DNA from 2 places in the Sphaerotilus sp. FB-3 genome. Region 2 is predicted to be linked to the other one. Evidence: predicted binding sites of a transcription regulator. Region 2 holds the regulator's gene; the other holds the start of a gene.
What was found. The regulator LexA, encoded in region 2, represses DNA repair genes until DNA is damaged. The targets are predictions, from matches to a motif close to ACTGTATNNNNATACAGT.
Positions count from the first base shown of each region.

Region 1: the regulator LexA is predicted to act here: its motif matches at 2,014-2,031, upstream of recA (recombinase RecA).

Region 1 is NZ_BQWE01000034.1:624-6,944, forward strand. It holds partial or broken gene sucC (ADP-forming succinate--CoA ligase subunit beta) at 1-258, opposite strand, end outside; gene recX (recombination regulator RecX) at 421-906, opposite strand; gene recA (recombinase RecA) at 921-1,976, opposite strand; gene NFT33_RS13320 (response regulator) at 2,274-2,945, shown strand; gene NFT33_RS13325 (sensor histidine kinase) at 3,049-4,530, shown strand; gene rodA (rod shape-determining protein RodA) at 4,569-5,729, opposite strand; gene mrdA (penicillin-binding protein 2) at 5,732-6,321, opposite strand, start outside.
Region 2 is NZ_BQWE01000006.1:107,256-113,576, reverse strand. It holds gene NFT33_RS02060 (DMT family transporter) at 1-643, shown strand, start outside; gene NFT33_RS02055 (MarR family winged helix-turn-helix transcriptional regulator) at 736-1,212, shown strand; gene NFT33_RS02050 (organic hydroperoxide resistance protein) at 1,261-1,686, shown strand; gene NFT33_RS02045 (asparaginase) at 1,732-2,724, opposite strand; gene lexA (transcriptional repressor LexA) at 2,779-3,450, shown strand; gene NFT33_RS02035 (hypothetical protein) at 3,606-4,043, shown strand; gene phbB (acetoacetyl-CoA reductase) at 4,133-4,870, opposite strand; gene NFT33_RS02025 (acetyl-CoA C-acetyltransferase) at 4,950-6,128, opposite strand; gene phaC (class I poly(R)-hydroxyalkanoic acid synthase) at 6,200-6,321, opposite strand, start outside.

The sequences.
Region 1 (6,321 bases), on a different contig from region 2:
GGTCTGGTGCGTGACCAGCTGCATGCCCAGGATGTCGGTGGCGCGGGCGCGCACGTCGTCGAGCGACTTCGCGACCTTCACGCCGCCGCCCTTGCCGCGGCCGCCTGCATGGATCTGCGCCTTCACGACCCAGACCGGGCCGCCCAGCTTCTCGGCGGCTTCCACCGCCTCCTGAACCGTGAACGCCGGGTAGCCGCGCGGCACCGGAACGTCGAACTGGCGCAGGATTTCCTTGCCTTGGTATTCGTGGATCTTCATCGCTTGAGCTCTGTTCTGAAGGGATTCAGGAATGAATGCGTCCTGGCGCGCTGCGGCGGCGCCCTGGTCGGCGGCTTTGCCGAGGCGCGCGAACTGTAGCATGTTGCGCCGCATCAACAGGATGCGTGCTTCCCACAGTGTTTGGACGTCGTATGACCAGGGTCAGTCTGGCCGATCCTGCGCTTCAGTGTCGTCGATCTCGGCATGTGCCGCGGCCTGCAGCACCTGGCGGACGATGGTGGACGAGAAGCCGCGAGCGAGCAGAAAGCGCGTCTGGCGCGCACGCTCGTTCAGGTCGGACGGCGCGCTGGCGTAGCGGCGTGACCAGACCGCGCGCGCCCGGCTCAGCTCGCTGTCCTTCAGGGCGTCGAGCGCTTCCTGGTGATCGGCCGGATCGACGCCGCTGGCGTTCAGCTCCTGGCGGATGCGGCCGCTGCCGTGGCGGGCAGCGCGCCGGTGCAGCAGAGATTCGACGAAGCGCTGCTCGCTGAGAAAGCCCAGCGCGGTCAGCTCGTCCAGCAGCGCATCGACCTGCTCGGCGCTTTCGGCATGCGGTGCGAGCTTGCGCGCAAGTTCGCTGCGCGAATGCTCGCGCAGGCTCAGGAAGCGCAGCGCGCGTCCTTTCAGACTGAGGCTGGGCGCTGGCACGGGTGCCCGCGGGCTCAGGCGCCTTCGGTGCCGGCCAGCGGCGGCAGCAGGCTGATGCCGAGCGATTCGCGGATGCGGTTCTCGATCTCGTGGGCCAGATCCGGGTTCTCGCGCAGGAACTCGCGGCTGTTGTCCTTGCCCTGGCCGATCTTCTCGCCCTTGTAGGCGTACCAGGCACCGGACTTGTCGACCAGCTTGGCGTTGACGCCCAGATCGAGAATCTCGCCTTCGCGGCTGATGCCCTCGCCGTAGAGAATGTCGAAGTCGGCGGTCTTGAACGGCGGGCTGACCTTGTTCTTGACCACCTTGACCCGGGTCTCGTTGCCGATCACCTCGTCGCCCTTCTTGATGCTGCCCACGCGGCGGATGTCGAGGCGCACCGAGGCGTAGAACTTCAGCGCGTTGCCGCCGGTGGTGGTCTCCGGGCTGCCGAACATCACGCCGATCTTCATGCGGATCTGGTTGATGAAGATGACGGTGCAGTTGGTCTTCTTGATGGTGGCGGTGAGCTTGCGCAGCGCCTGGCTCATCAGACGGGCCTGCAGGCCGGGCAGGGCATCGCCCATCTCGCCCTCGAGCTCGGCCTTCGGGGTCAGCGCCGCGACCGAGTCGACGACGATCAGGTCGACCGCGCCGGAGCGCACCAGCGCATCGACGATCTCCAGCGCCTGCTCGCCGGTGTCGGGCTGGCTGATCAGCAGCTCCTGCAGGTTCACGCCGAGCTTCTGCGCGTACTGCGCATCGAGCGCATGCTCGGCGTCGATGAAGGCGCAGGTGCCGGCGAGCTTCTGCATCTCGGCGATGACCTGCAGCGTCAGCGTGGTCTTGCCCGAGGACTCGGGGCCGTAGATCTCGATGACCCGGCCGCGCGGCAGGCCGCCCACGCCCAGCGCGATGTCCAGGCCCAGCGAGCCGGTCGAGACGACCTGGATGTCCTCGATCACCTCGCCCTCGCCGAGGCGCATGATCGATCCCTTGCCGAACTGCTTGTCGATCTGCGCCAGCGCGGCCTGCAGGGCCTTGGCCTTCTCGGTGTTCAGCGAGGCGGGGGCGGACTTGGATGCATCCATCGGGGTTCTCCTGGGTGTGGCGGCCATTATCTCAGAGACTGTCTATTTGTACAGTGGTGATGTGATGGATCGGTCGGCGGATCCGCTGGCCTGTGGCCTGAGGTGCACAGGCGATCCGGACGGCAGGTCATCCGATGACTTCGCCCCGGCCATGCTGTCCGGCTGTTGCCTGACGAGACGCAAGGCGCGGGTGGCCATCATCGCATCTGTCCCGATGCGGTACGGTCCGGGGCTTTCTACAATCGGACCCAGAAGCAGGGATCCCTCAGGATCCGGCAGGATACAGAGGAGACTGACATGCGCATTCTGATCGCCGAAGATGACCAGGTCCTGGCCGACGGACTGCTGCGCAGCCTGCGCAGCGCTGGCTATGCCGTCGACCATGTGGCCAGCGGATCGGAAGCCGATGCCGCGCTGGCGGCCCACGAGTTCGATCTGCTGATTCTCGATCTGGGTCTGCCCAAGATGCATGGCCTGGAGGTGCTGAAGAAGCTGCGCGGGCGCGGCTCGGCGGTGCCGGTGCTGATCCTGACTGCGGCCGACTCGATCGAGCAGCGCGTCAAGGGCCTGGACCTGGGCGCCGACGACTACATGGCCAAGCCCTTCTCGCTGCAGGAGCTGGAGGCCCGGGTGCGCGCGCTCACCCGCCGCGGCCTGGGCTCGGCCAGCAGCCTGATCAAGCACGGGCCGCTGACCTTCGACGCCACCGGTCGCGTCGCCTACATCAACGAGCAGATGGTCGACCTGTCGGCGCGCGAGCTCAGCCTGCTGGAGGTGCTGCTGCAGCGCGCCGGCCGCCTGGTGAGCAAGGACCAGCTGGTCGAGCGGCTGTGCGAGTGGGGCGAGGAGGTCAGCAACAACGCCATCGAGGTCTACATCCACCGGCTGCGCAAGAAGATCGAGCAGGGCCCGATCCGCATCGCCACCGTGCGCGGTCTGGGCTACTGTCTTGAGAAGATCGCGGCCTGAGGCCCTGCCGGTTCCGGAACCGGCCTCGGCGCCGGCTGCGCCGGTCGGGCTGCTTGCGCGCCGGCGCGAGCAGCGCTCGCTGTTCGGCGAGATCCTCGACTGGATGCTCGCGCCGCTGCTGCTGCTGTGGCCGATGAGCCTGGCGCTGACCTGGCTGGCCGCGCAGGGCATCGCCAGCCTGCCGTATGACCGGGCGCTGATCGAGTCGGTGCGCTCGCTGGGCCAGCGCGTCGAGGTGCGCGGCGACGACATCCTGTTCGACCTGTCGCGCGAGACGGCGCGCATGCTGCGCGCCGACGAGGTCGACAATGTCTATTACCTGGTGCGCGGCGCGCGGGGCGAGATCGTCAGCGGCGACCGCGACCTGCCGCTGCCGCCCGCCGACGAGCCGCGCACGCCCGGCCAGGTCAAGGTGCGCGACGACGAGATCCACGGCGACAGCGTGCGTGTGGCCTACCAGTGGATCGTGCCGGGATCGGACGCGCGCGCGGTGCTGGTGCAGGTGGCCGAGACGCAGGCCAAGCGCTCGCGGCTGGCCACCGAGATCATCAAGGGCGTGATCCTGCCGCAGTTCGTCATCCTGCCGGTGGCGGTGCTGCTGGTGTGGATGGCGCTGGTGCGCGGTCTGGCGCCGCTGACCGCGCTGCAGCAGCGCATCCGCGAGCGCGCCAGCGACGATGTCTCGCCGATCGACGTGCATGAGGTGCCCGAGGAGGTCTCGCCGCTGGTGCAGGCGATCAACGACCTGCTCGAGCGCCAGCAGTCCTCGCTGGCGACGCAGAAGCGCTTCCTGGCGGATGCGGCGCACCAGCTCAAGACGCCGCTGGCGGGCCTGCGCATGCAGGCCGAGCTGGCTGCGCGCGAGATCGACGCCGGCCACGGCGATCCGCAGCTGCTGCGTGCCTCGCTGCAGCAGATGGCGCGGGCCTCGCAGCGCGCGGCGCACATGGTCAACCAGCTGCTGTCGATGGCGCGGGCCGATGCACGTGCCGGCATCGAGGCCCGTGACCGCATCGACCTGGAGGCCCTGGCCACCGATGTGGTGCGCGACTTCGTGCCGCGTTCGCTCGATGCCGGCATCGATCTGGGCTACGAGGGCGCCGACTCCCGACTGCCGGACGCCCTGCAGCGTCCCGGCCAGACCGATGTGCTCGGCCACGCCCTGCTGCTGCGCGAGCTGATCTCCAATCTGGTCGACAACGCGCTGCACTACACCCCGCGCGGCGGTGCCGTCACGGTGCGGGTGGTGCCCGATCCGTTTGCGCAGACGGTGGTGCTGCAGGTCGAGGACTCGGGGCCGGGCATTCCGGCGGCCGAGCGCGAGCTGGTCTTCCAGCCCTTCTACCGCGCGCTGGGCACCACGGTCGACGGCTCCGGCCTGGGGCTGGCGATCGTCGCGGAGATCGCCCACCAGCATGGCAGCACGGTGCAGCTCGACGATGCCCGCGAGCCGGGTCAGGTGCCGATCGGCGAGGGGCCGGGGGCGCGCTTCACCATCCGCCTGCGCCAGGCGCCGGTGCCGGAGGCGGTGTCGCCGGAGGGGCCGGCGGCCGAGCCGGCGCGCTCCGACGAGATTCCGGTCTGAGCCGCGCCGCCCGGCCGCCGCTCTGCATCAGCTCTGCCTCAGCTCTGCATCAGCCGGCGCGATCGGGCGATCGACATCAGGATGCCCAGCGACAGCCCGAGCGTGACCAGCGCGGTGCCGCCGTAGCTCATGAAGGGCAGCGGCACGCCCACCACCGGCAGGATGCCGCTGACCATGCCCATGTTGACGAAGGCATAGACGAAGAAGCTCATCGTGATCGAGCCGGCCAGCAGGCGCGAGAAGGTGGTCGGCGCCTCGTGCGCGATCACCAGGCCGCGGAAGATCAGGAAGGTGTAGGCCGCCAGCAGCGCGCAGCCGCCGGCAAAGCCGAATTCCTCGGAGAAGGCCGCGAAGATGAAGTCGGAGGTGCGCTCCGGGATGAACTCCAGATGGGTCTGGGTGCCCTGCATGAAGCCCTTGCCGGTCAGTCCGCCCGAGCCGATGGCGATCATGCCCTGGATGATGTGGAAGCCCTTGCCCAGCGGATCGCGGTTCGGGTCGAGCAGGGTGCAGACGCGGTTCTTCTGGTAGGTGTGCAGCACATGCCAGTCCACTCCGGGCTGGCAGATGGTCGGCTCGGCCAGGATCAGCGCGATGATGCCGATGCTGCCCAGCGCGATGGCCGGAAGGATCAGCTTCCACGACAGCCCGGCGAAGAAGATGACGAAGAAGCCGGCGAAGAAGATCAGCAGGCCGGTGCCCAGGTCGGGCTGCTTGGCCACCAGCAGGAAGGGCACCAGCACCAGCACGAAGGCCTTGGCGATGTCGCCGGTCTGGCCGCGGCCTTCGCGGCGCTGGAACCACCAGGCGGCCATCAGCGGCGTGGCGATCTTCAGGATCTCGCTGGGCTGGATGACGATGCCGACATTGAGCCAGCGCCGTGCGCCCTTGTTCGTCGGGTCGATGCCGAAGGCGGCGGTGAGCAGCAGCAGGATGACGCCCAGCGTGTACAGCGGCACCGCCAGCGACATCAGCCGCTGCTGCGGTGCCTGGGCCACCAGGAAGAAGACCACGCCGGCCAGCGCCATGTTGCGCACCTGCAGTCCGAAGCGCGCGCCGTTGTCGTAGCCGGCCGAGTACATCGCGGTCAGGCCGATGGTGGCGATGATCAGGATGGCCAGCAGCAGCGGCAGATCGAAGCCGCGGAACAGCGGCTGCACCCGCTGCCACAGGGTCGGGCGGTCGAACGGGGTGTTGATGATCATGGCGCGGAGTCCTTCGGTGAGGCGGCCGGTGTGCTCGGCGCCGGCGGCGCGGGCGATGCATCGCGTCGGGGCACCCACCAGCGCTGCAGCGCGCGGGCCTGGGGCGGTTCGCCCGGCGGGGTCGGGTCGATCTGGCGCGGCGTGCTGGCATTGGCGGTGGCTGCGGAGGAGGCCGCCGCCGCGGGCGGGTCGCTCTCCATGCCGCCGGTGCGCGCCGGCGGCAGCGGCACGTCGGCCACCGCGATGAAGGGGCCGATCGGCGCCGCCCCCTGGCCCTTCTGGACCAGCGCGATGTCCTCGGGCGAGGGATAGCGGCCGGCGATCACATAGTCGAGCACACGACGCACGATCGGCGCGGCGGCCTCGGCGCCGAAGCCGGCGTTCTCCACGACGATCGCCAGCGCGATGCGCGGCTCGTCCAGCGGCGCGAAGGCGGTGTAGAGCGAGTGGTCGCGCTTGTACTCGGCCAGCCGGGAGGCGTTGTACTTCTCGTTCTGGCGGATGGTGACCGCCTGCGCGGTGCCGGTCTTGCCGCCGCTGGCGTAGGCCGCGCCGGCAAAGACCCGGGTGGCGGTGCCGGACTGGG
Region 2 (6,321 bases):
CAGCACCGCGCTGGCCGCCGGCGTGATCATGGCGGCGCTGCCCGGCGTGGTGGCGCTGCTGTCGCGCGTCTTCCTGGGCGAGCGGCTGTCGCGCCAGGTGCTGGCGGGCATCGCCTGCGCGGTCAGCGGCATCGCGCTGGTGACACTGAGCAAGACCGGCGCCACGGCCGAGACCGGCGCCTCGCCGCTGCTGGGCAATCTGCTGCTGCTCGCGGCGGTGGTCTGCGAGGCCAGCTATGTGGTGATCGGCAAGAAGCTCTCGGGGCGGCTGGGCCCCAAGCGCATCAGCGCGCTGGTCAACCTCTGGGGCCTGGCGCTGGTGGCGCCGCTGGCGCTGTGGCAGGCACGGCAGTTCGACTTCTCGCAGGTGGCGCTGCCGACCTGGGGCCTGCTGGTGTTCTACGCGCTGGCCGCCAGCATGATCACCGTCTGGCTGTGGATGACCGGGCTGCGCCATGTGCCGGCCTCGCAGGCCGGTGTGTTCACCGTGATGCTGCCGGTGTCGGCCGCCGCGGTCGGCGTGCTGCTGCTGGGCGAGCCCTTCAGCGCCGCGCAGGCCGGCGCCTTCGCGCTGGCGCTGCTGGGCGTGGTGCTGGCCACCTGGCCGGGGCGCGGCAACATCGCAAGCACATCTGCGCACTGATCGCCGGCGGGGCCGGCTGCGGCCCTGCCGCGCACAGGGGCAGAGGCCTCTGCCCGGCGAATTCAATTGCACACAACTAGACTGTGCACATCATGAATTCCGGCTCCGCAGATTCCCCCCTCCCGGCAGACGCCTGGCTGGCCCTGGACCAGCAGCTGTGCTTTGCGCTGTATTCCGCCTCGCTGGCGATGACGAAGCGCTACCGCCCGCTGCTCGACGCGCTCGGCCTGACCTATCCGCAGTACCTGGTGATGCTGGTGCTGTGGGAGCGTGACGGCCAGGGCGTGGGCGAGCTCGGCGAGCGGCTCTCGCTCGACTCCGGCACGCTCACGCCGCTGCTGCGCCGGCTCGAGGAAGCCGGTCTGCTCGAGCGCCGCCGCAGCCGCGACGACGAGCGCCGCGTCACGGTCGTGCTGAGCACCGCCGGCCAGGCGCTGAAGGCCCGCGCGGGCGAGATTCCGCGCCAGATCGCCGCCTCCACCGGCTGCTCGCTCGACGAACTGGCCGCACTGCGCGGCCAGCTCGCCCGGCTGCGTGCGGCCCTGCTCCAGTCTCCCCCCGGCCCCTGAGCCGCCCCTTGACCGCCCCTTGACCTGTTCCCCCTGAAAGGAAAGACCATGTCCCTGCAGCAAGTCCTCTACACCGCCCGCGCCACCGCCACCGGAGGCCGTGACGGCGCCGCCACCAGCGACGACGGCCGCCTGAACGTCAAGCTCTCGGTGCCCAAGGGCCTGGGCGGCGACGACGGCGCCGGCACCAATCCCGAGCAGCTCTTCGCCGCCGGCTACGCCGCCTGCTTCATGGGTGCGATGAAGTTCGTCGCCGGCCAGAAGAAGATCGCGCTGCCGGCCGACCTGAAGATCGACTCGGAAGTCGGCATCGGCCCGATCCCGAACGGCTTCGGCATCCAGGTGACGCTCAACATCCATGTGCCCGGCATCGAGCGTGCGGTCGCCGACGAGGTGGTGCAGGCCGCCCACATCGTCTGCCCCTACTCGAACGCGACCCGCGGCAACATCGAGGTGACGCTGAACCTGGTCTGATCCCGGTCTGACCTCGGTCGGGGCCCGGCCCGAGGCGGCCGGACCTCAGCCGCCGCGGCGCGCCAGCAGCCGCAGCAGCACCTCGATGCGCGCCTGCGCCGAGGTCAGCGCGCCGGCATCCGGCAGCAGATCGGTCGCCGAGGGCACGATGCAGCCGGCGCCGCCGCGCAGCGCGCGCAGCACCAGCACGCCGGCGGCCTGCGCCCGCAGCAGCGCCGCCATCAGATCCTGGTGCACCGAGCCGTTGCCGGTGGCGGCCACCACCAGGCCCTGCACCCCGACCTGCACCAGCAGGTCGACCAGCCGGCCGTCGGCGCCGGCATGGCTGGTGACGATCTGCACATCCGGCCAGATGTCCGCCGCCAGCACCTTCAGGCCCAGCGGCTGCTCCACCGGCCATTCGCGCAGCCGGCGCAGCTGACCGGCCTCGACATGCGCCAGCGGGCCGGCGTCGCCCGCGCTGAAGGCGTCCAGCCGGTACGGGTGGATCTTGCGGACCTCCGCGCCCGACCAGACCTGCCCGCCCAGCACCGCCATCACCCCGCGCGCGCCGGGCCAGCCCACCACCGTCAGCGCATCGTCCAGGTTCTGCGGCCCGTCGGGCTGCGGCGCACTGGCCGGACGCATCGCCGCGGCCAGCACCACCGGGCGCGACGGCGCCAGCACCCGATGCAGCAGGTAGGCGGTCTCCTCCAGCGTGTCGGTGCCGTGGGTCACGATGATGCCGTCGACCTCCGGCCGGTCCAGATGGTGCTGCACCCGCTCGGCCAGCCGGCGCCAGATCGCGTGGCTCATGTCCTTGCTGTCGACCTGCGAGACCTGCTCGGACTCGATGCGCCAGCCCGCGTCGATGCGCCGGCGCAGGCCCGGCACCCCGTCGATCAGATCCTGAACCGCAACCTGGCCAGCCTTGTAGCCGACCACATCGGTGCTCTGCTCGGCCCGACCGGCAATCGTGCCGCCGGTGCCCAGAATGACGATATGGCGGCCGTTCTGCGCGGGCCGAGGGGAGAGCACATCGCTGCTTGTCATCTGCATGGAACTGGATAAAAATACAGGCACTGGATATCTGAACAGCCCCAAGGACATGCCATGGACGCGAGCCCGAAGCTCACCCCTCGCCAGCAGGACATCATGGCGCTGATCCTGCGCACGATCGAGACGACCGGCGCACCGCCCACACGGGCCGAGATCGCCACCGAATTCGGTTTCCGCTCGCACAATGCCGCCGAGCAGCATCTGCGCGCGCTGGCCCGCAAGGGCGTGATCGAACTGGTCGGCGGCACCTCGCGGGGCATCCGGCTCAAGTCTGACATATTGCGCAGCCTGAGGTCGGGCGGCACCTACCCCGCCGACGCCCCTGCGCCCGACACGATGAGCGTGCCGCTGGTCGGCCGGGTCGCCGCCGGCAGCCCGATCCTGGCGCAGGAACACATCGAACGCAGCTACACGATCGAGCCCCATCTCTTCACCCGCCGCCCCGACTACCTGCTGAAGGTGCGCGGCATGAGCATGCGCGATGCCGGCATTCTCGACGGCGACCTGCTGGCGGTGCAGCGCGGTGCCCGGGCCCAGGTCGGGCAGATCGTCGTCGCCCGGCTGGGGGACGAGGTCACCGTCAAGCGCCTGCGCCACGGCCCGGCGGGCATCGAACTGCATCCGGAAAACCCGGATTTCCCGGTCATCCATGTGCAGCCGGATGATCCGGACTTCTGCATCGAGGGCCTGGCGGTCGGTCTGATCCGCAACAGTCCGATGCTGTAGCCCGCGGCGGCCACGCCGCCTGCGGGCTGACGGCCGCTGCACTGTCCTCTCGTCCCGACCCGGACTCGCGGGTCCCCTGTCGCGCCATGCGGCCCTTCCGGCCGGGCGGGCTGACGCTCGCCTGCACCGGTACCCTAAAGATCCAGGAGGTTCCGATGTTTCCGATGCTCGCCCGCTGGCTGCGCCGTGCTCCGCGCCCGGTCCTGTCGCCGAATCTCGCAGCAGACATCGCTGCGGACCTCGCACCCGATCTCGATCTGGCAGCGGTCGCGGCGATGTCCGACCGGCCGCTGCCCCGGCCCTCGCTCTCGCCTCTCTCGCCCCTCTCGCCCCGTTCGACGACATCGCCCATCGCGCCACAACGGCCCGCGCATCCGCAGGGCATCGTGCTTTCGCGCAGCATGCTGACCTCGGTGCGCCATGCCGACTCCCGTCGTCTGTGGCCCGCGCAGGCCCTCGCCGCCGACCCCGACGACATCCCCGACGAACGCCTGCATCTGCAGATCGATCCCCAGGATCCGCGCCGGGTGCGCATCAGCGGCAGCATGCGCGAGGTCTGCGCCGCACTCGACGCGCTGATCGCGGTGCAGTGATCCGGCAAAGCCCCGGGAAAAGCCGAAGGAAGCAAAAAGGGCCGGCAAGGCCGGCCCTCGGATTCGCAGGCGTCACCGCCAGCAAGGCATCAGCCCATGTGCAGGCCGCCGTTGCAGGAGAAGTCCGCGCCGGTGGTGAAGCCCGAGTCCTCGCCCGCCAGCCAGCCGACGATCGAACCGATTTCCTCCGGCGTGCCCAGACGCTTGACCGGAATGGTGGCGATGATCTTGTCGAGCACGTCCGGACGGATCGCGCGGACCATGTCGGTGCCGATGTAGCCCGGGCTCACGGTGTTGACGGTCACGCCCTTGGCGGCCAGTTCCTGCGCCAGCGCCATCGTGAAGCCGTGCATGCCGGCCTTGGCGGCCGAGTAGTTGGTCTGGCCGGCCTGGCCCTTCTCGCCGTTGACCGAGGAGATCTGGATGATGCGGCCGAAACCGCGCTCGACCATGTCGCCGACCACCTGCTTGGTGACGTTGAACATCGAGGTCAGGTTGGTGCTGATGACCGCGTCCCAGTCCTCGCGGCTCATCTTCAGGAACATGCGGTCCTTGGTGATGCCGGCGTTGTTGACCAGCACGTCGATCGGACCGTGCTCGGCCTTGGCCTTGGCGAAGGCCTCGACGGTCGAGTCCCAGTCGGCGACGTTGCCGACCGAGGCGTAGAAGGTGTAGCCGGCCGCAGCCTGCTCGTCGAGCCACTTCTGGAAGTCACGGGTCGGGCCGCAGCCGGCGATGACCTTGAAGCCGTCCTTGTGCAGACGACGGCAGATCGAGGTGCCGATGCCACCCATGCCGCCGGTGACGTATGCGATTTTCTGTGCCATGTCTGTCTCTCCTTGTGATGGGTCTGCGCTCACAGCGAGCGCAGACGAGTGAAGGCTCGCGAAAAGGACCAGAGGGAAATCAGCGCTCGACCGTCAGCGCGACACCCATGCCACCGCCGATGCACAGCGAGGCGATGCCCTTCTTCGCGTCACGGCGCTGCATCTCGTGCAGCAGCGTGACCAGGATGCGGCAGCCGGAGGCGCCGATCGGGTGACCGATGGCGATCGCGCCGCCATTGACGTTGACCTTCGACAGGTCCCAGCCCATTTCCTGGTGGACCGCGCAGGCCTGGGCCGCGAAGGCCTCGTTGATCTCGAGCAGGTCGAGGTCGGCCGCGGACCAGCCGGCACGCTCGAGCGCGCGGCGGGCGGCCGGCACCGGGCCCATGCCCATGAAGGCCGGATCCAGGCCGGCGCTGGCGTAGGAGGCGATGCGCGCCATCGGCTTCAGGCCCAGCGCCTCAGCCTTGGCGGCCGACATCAGCATCACGGCGGCGGCACCGTCGTTGATGCCCGAAGCATTGCCCGCAGTGACCGAGCCCGCCTTGTCGAAGGCCGGACGCAGGCCGCCCAGCACATCCAGGCTGGTCTTGCGGTTGATGAACTCGTCCTTGGCGAAGACGACCGGATCACCCTTCTTCTGCGGAATCGAGACCGGCACGATCTCGTCGTCGAAGCGGCCGGCGTCCTGGGCGGCGGCGGCCTTCTGCTGCGAGGCCAGCGCCAGCGCGTCCTGCATCTCGCGGGTGATGCCGTACTTCTTGGCGACGTTCTCGGCGGTGATGCCCATGTGGTACTGGTTGTACACATCCCACAGGCCGTCGTTGATCATGGTGTCGACCAGCTTCCAGTCGCCCATGCGCTGGCCGTCGCGCGAGTTCGGCAGCACATGCGGGCTGGCGCTCATGTTCTCCTGGCCGCCCGCGATGATGATCTCGGAATCGCCGTCACGGATGGCCTGGGCGCCCAGCATCACCGCCTTCAGGCCCGAGCCGCAGACCTTGTTGATGGTCATCGCCGGCACGCCCTGCGGCAGGCCGGACTTGATGACGGACTGGCGGGCCGGGTTCTGGCCCGAGCCGGCGGTCAGCACCTGGCCGAGAATGACTTCGCCGATCTGCTCGCCGGACAGGCCCGTGCGCTGCAGCAGCGAGCGGATGACCGTGGCGCCCAGCTCAGGCGCCGCGGTCTTGGCCAGCGTGCCTCCGAACTTGCCCACGGCGGTGCGTGCCGCTGCAACGATCACGATGTCGGTCATGCGTTTTCTCCTGATTCAGTGTCCAGTGGGTCCTTTGCGGACCGCGGTTGAAAGACGGGCACGCCGCGTCGTCAGACCTTCTGCTTGACGTAGCGCCCCGGAGCCGGCTCGATGACCTTGTGCTGGCGGTTGCCATAGGCCTTCGGCGCGGCCTTCTTCTTGCCGGCATGCTGCGCCAGCCAGTCGGCCCAGT